DNA from 2 places in the Pseudoalteromonas sp. OF7H-1 genome. Region 2 is predicted to be linked to the other one. Evidence: predicted binding sites of a transcription regulator. Region 2 holds the regulator's gene; the other holds the start of a gene.

Region 1 (2,464 bases), on a different contig from region 2:
ACTGGTTGGTTACGGCCTAGTTGTGGGCTTACCTGGTACCGGTGAGCAAACCAGATTTACCGAGCAAAGCTTTAAAGCGATGTTGAATAGCTTTGGGATCACGATGCCAGCAAGCTTAAAGCCAAAAATTAAAAATGTCGCGGCTGTTGCGGTTCATGCTGACTTACCACCTTTTGTTAAACCCGGTCAAACCATTGACGTTACTGTGTCATCTATTGGTAGTGCTGGTAGTTTGAGAGGCGGCACGTTACTTCAGACCTTTCTTAAAGGGGTTGATGGTAACGTATATGCAATTGCGCAAGGTAGCTTGATTGTCGGTGGTTTGGGCGCTGATGGCGCCGACGGGAGTCGAGTTGTGATCAATACCCCGACAGTAGGTCGGGTGGCAAACGGCGCGACAGTGGAGCGAGCAGTACCAAGTCCGTTTACTCAGGGTGATTACATTACCTTTAACTTGAATAGGCCGGATTTTACTACCGCAAAGCGCTTGGCCGACACTATCAATGGTCTTGTTGGACCAAACAGTGCTAAACCTATGGATGCAGCTTCAGTTCGAGTAATTGCACCAAGAGATCCGTCTCAGCGCGTTGCGTATCTATCTACGCTTGAGAATCTTGAATTCAAACCAGCGGATACCGCTGCGAAGATCATCGTTAACTCGCGCACAGGTACTATCGTTATCGGCAAAAATGTCAAGTTGCAGCCTGCGGCAATTACTCATGGCGGTCTTACCGTAACGATTGCTGAGCAACAAAATGTGTCTCAACCTAATGCGCTGGCAAATGGCGAAACAACAGTGACGCAGCAAAGTATTATCGACGTAAATCAGGACGACTCTCGAGCGTTTGTGTTTGACCCAGGCGTGAGCCTTGATGATTTGGTTAGGGCAATTAACCAAGTTGGCGCAGCGCCTGGTGATTTAATGGCGATCCTTGAAGCGCTAAAAGAAGCGGGCGCAATAAATGGTCAATTAGTCGTCATTTGATGTTCTATTATTAATCAACTAGTTAGCCTCACAATTGTGGGGCTTTTTTTTGGCTCGGATTTTGCATTTCTATTTGTATAGTTATTAACGTCAAACAGTGCTGAGTGTATGAACACCGACCAATTGAAAAATCAAAGCTTTTTTGACCTAGGAAACCTTGATTCTATCCGTAAAGAGGCGCTGAAAGGTGCTGGCGATCAAGGTGCCTCAGATCAGGCATTGAAAAAGGCGGCACAACAGTTTGAGTCTATCTTTACGCAAATGTTGTTACAAAGCATGCGTAAAGCGAATGAGGCGCTAGAGGATAAAGACAGTCCATTTAACTCTAGTGGTGTCAAATTTTTTGAAGAAATGCATGATCAGCAACTTTCGATGCATTTATCTGAGCAGGGCAGCTTAGGACTTGCAGATCTGATTGTGCAGCAGTTGTCTCCTAATTCTGAAAAGTATAAGCCTGCCTCAGTAATGAGAGCTGACGGCGATATTTCCTTTAAAAGACAGGCGACAGCGAGTGAGAGTGTACGTAAACCTGAACCGCAGGCTGTCAATGTTAAGGCAGATACCTCAAGCGATGAACAAACAGGCTTTGGTTCTCCTGAGGAATTCGTCGACAGAATTTGGGAATACGCTCAAACAGCGGCGAAAAAGCTAGGCTTGAACCCTGCGGTAATGGTTGCACAAGCTGCACTGGAAACTGGTTGGGGTAAACACATCATCAGCAAAAAAGATGGTAGTAGCAGTTTTAATCTATTCAATATCAAAGCGGATAGCCGCTGGAGTGGTGAAAGCGCCAGAAAATCGACACTTGAATTTGAGCAAGGGTTACCGGTGCAAAAGCAAGCTGATTTCCGTGCTTATAAGTCGCTAGAACAAAGCTTTGATGATTATGTCAGTTTCCTAAAAGGTAATCCGAGATACGAGCAAGCCTTAAACAAGGCTGGTGATAGTCATGCTTATTTAAGTGAGCTTCAAAATGCAGGCTACGCGACCGATCCGAGTTATGCCAACAAAATTAAGTCAGTTTTAAAGCGTATTGATGTATCCGATTTCTTATCCGGTGCGCTAACAAAGGGAGTCAGATGAGATGTCATTTGATCTATTAAATATTGGTGCAGCAGGGGTTAGGGCTAACTCTGAGTTACTACAAACCACCAGTAAAAACATCGCTAACCTAAATACCAAAGGGTATATCCGTGAACGGACTGAACACGGAACAATGATAGGTGGCATGGTTGGCCGCGGTGAAACCGTGCGTTTGCTCAACCAATTTGCGCAGCAGCAATTAAATCGTGATATTTCTAATCAGTCTTACTACGAGCAGTTTGTCACTGAGGCAAGCCGTGTTGATACGTTGTTTGCACAAGACTCAAACAGTCTGAGCAAAAGCATCAACTCGATGTTTAACAATTTACAAAGCGCGATTAACTTGCCTTCATCGACAACTAACCGCTCTTTATTTATGACGGGCGCTCAAGGTCT
Region 2 (2,464 bases):
ATGCCTTTACCGATCCCTGTGCTGCCTAATTTCTCTCGCGCCATTAAAGCGTCCAAGATAGCATGCTGACTGGTATTTGGAATTTGGCTATGAGCCAGTTCGCTGATGTATTCTAAAATACGTTTTTTGCTATTAAAAAGGACCGCAGCTTTACTGCAGTCCTTGTTCACTAATTCACTTAATTTCATCTTAGTGTCGAGTGAGCTTCTCTTTGTGTTTAATAACTTGACGATCTAGCTTGTCGATAAGGCCATCAATTGCGGCATACATATCTTGATGCTCTGTTGATGCAAATAGCTCGCCGCCGTTTACGTGTAATGTTGCTTCTGCTTTTTGTACTAGTTTCTCGACATCAAGGATCACATGCACGTTATTGATATGATCAAAGTGCCTTTCTAGCTTCGCAAACTTGTTGGTGACATAGTCTCTTAATGAGTCAGTAATTTCTACATGGCGACCAGTTAGATTTAGTTGCATAAGCATTTTTCCTTCTTGGGTTTTACGTCTTATATCAAGCTTTTACGCTGATTTGACGGTGGAATGGCTAGGGATTCACGATATTTTGCAATCGTACGTCTCGCTACCTTAATTCCTTGCTCAGCTAAGATATCTGCAATTTTGCTGTCACTCAATGGCTTCGCGGTATTTTCTGCAGCTATCAGCTTTTTGATAAGTGCTCTAATTGCTGTAGAGGAGCACTCACCTCCATTTTCTGTACTTACATGGCTAGAGAAGAAATACTTCAGCTCAAATATTCCCCGAGGTGTATGCATGTATTTTTGTGTTGTCACACGGGAAATTGTGGACTCATGCATCTCAACCATTTCAGCAACATCATTTAGCACCATAGGGCGCATTGCTTCGGGGCCATGTTCAAAGAATGCCTGTTGTTGTTGCACAATGCAATTGGTAACTTTTAATAATGTATCATTTCGGCTTTCTAAGCTTTTAATAAACCACTTTGCTTCTTGTAAATGTGAGCGAATAAACTGACTATCCGTACTGGATTTCGCCGTTCTAGACATCGCAGCGTAATGGTCGTTTACTCTTATTTTAGGCATAGCATCAGGATTTAGCTCTACGACCCAGCGACCTTTTACTTTTTTCACTGATACGTCAGGGATCACATATTCAGGCTCTTCATGAATAATGCTTGCCGCTGGTTTTGGGTTAAGGCTATGAATTAACGTCATGACCTCTTTGAGATCGGCTTCTTTAAGGCGCGTTTTCTTAGCCAAAGTTCGATAGTCACGGCTGGCAAGCAAGTCGATATGCTCTGTCAGGATCATTTTCGTTTCGGCAATCCATGGTGTATCTGGGGCGAATTGATTTAGCTGAATACACAAGCATTCCTGTAAACTGCGCGCTGCGATACCGACAGGATCGAAAAGCTGAATACGTTTGAGCACGGCTTCGACTTCATCCAGCTCGATAGGCTCTTCGCTACTTTCATCATTAATGCTTTCTAAAATGTCTTCGCAAGACAGTGTTAAAATGCCTGACAGGTCGACCGCTTCAATAATCGCAATCGCAATCGCTCTATCTGTTGGACTAAATGGTGTCAGCTCAAGTTGCCACATGAGATAGTCGTGGAGAGATTCAGAGGTTTCCCCTTGATAAACATTATCGTCATCGGGAAGTGGGCCTGAGCTTGCAGCGGGTGCTGCGCTCATATACTCATCCCAAGTGACATCCATGGCAAGGTCATCACTGACAGTGTCTTTGCTCATGGCGGTATCTGAGTCTATTTCATAGTCACTAACCTGCGCTTCATCGCTTGAATCTTGATTGTCGTCAGCACTGCTCTTTTCTTGGCTGTGTTGGTCAGCGTTTTCGCCGTCAGTATTATCACCTTCTTCCACTTCCAACAATGGATTGCTGTCTAATGCTTCTTGTATTTCTTGTTGCAGATCCAATGTACTAAGCTGCAGCAAGCGAATGGCTTGTTGCAGTTGTGGAGTCATTGTAAGTTGCTGCCCCATGCGCAGCTGTAATGATTGCCTCATGTATCTCTAACAATCCTTTTTAACAGTTATTAATACTACGTCTTAACTATAGCTTGAATTGTTCGCCTAGGTAGACATCTCTTACGGTTTGATCTGCCAAAACATGTTCTGGCGTGCCTGCAGCGATTAACTCACCATGTGAAACGATGTAGGCTTTTTCACATACGTCCAGCGTTTCTCTAACGTTATGATCGGTGATTAGCACACCGATACCGCGGTTTTTTAGGTGCTCTATGATTGTCTTTATATCTAACACCGAAATAGGATCAACACCAGCAAAAGGTTCATCTAACAGGATAAACTTAGGATTAGCGGCTAAAGCGCGAGCAATCTCTACGCGTCTTCTTTCGCCTCCCGACAATGCCATGCCCTGTGAGTCGCGAATGTGTTGAATATTAAATTCGTCAAGTAACTCGTTTAGTTCAGCTTCTCTCTCAACTTTAGATAAGTCTTTTCGA

Evidence for each region. Region 2 encodes sigma-54, which starts transcription at its own class of promoters, with help from an activator protein. Its sites were predicted from a motif close to GTTGGCACGNNNNTNGNNT; they were not measured.
Region 1: a site for sigma-54 is predicted at 1,034-1,052, ahead of flgJ (flagellar assembly peptidoglycan hydrolase FlgJ). Genes of this name have one in related genera too.

Annotation. Positions count from the first base shown of each region.
Region 1 covers NZ_JAKRFX010000002.1:228,220-230,683, forward strand. Annotated here, with positions in the region: gene MHN30_RS03140 (flagellar basal body P-ring protein FlgI) at 1-985, shown strand, start outside; gene flgJ (flagellar assembly peptidoglycan hydrolase FlgJ) at 1,094-2,068, shown strand; gene flgK (flagellar hook-associated protein FlgK) at 2,070-2,464, shown strand, end outside.
Region 2 covers NZ_JAKRFX010000018.1:46,000-48,463, forward strand. Annotated here, with positions in the region: gene ptsN (PTS IIA-like nitrogen regulatory protein PtsN) at 1-188, opposite strand, end outside; gene hpf (ribosome hibernation promoting factor) at 190-477, opposite strand; gene MHN30_RS19095 (RNA polymerase factor sigma-54) at 507-2,006, opposite strand; gene lptB (LPS export ABC transporter ATP-binding protein) at 2,053-2,464, opposite strand, start outside.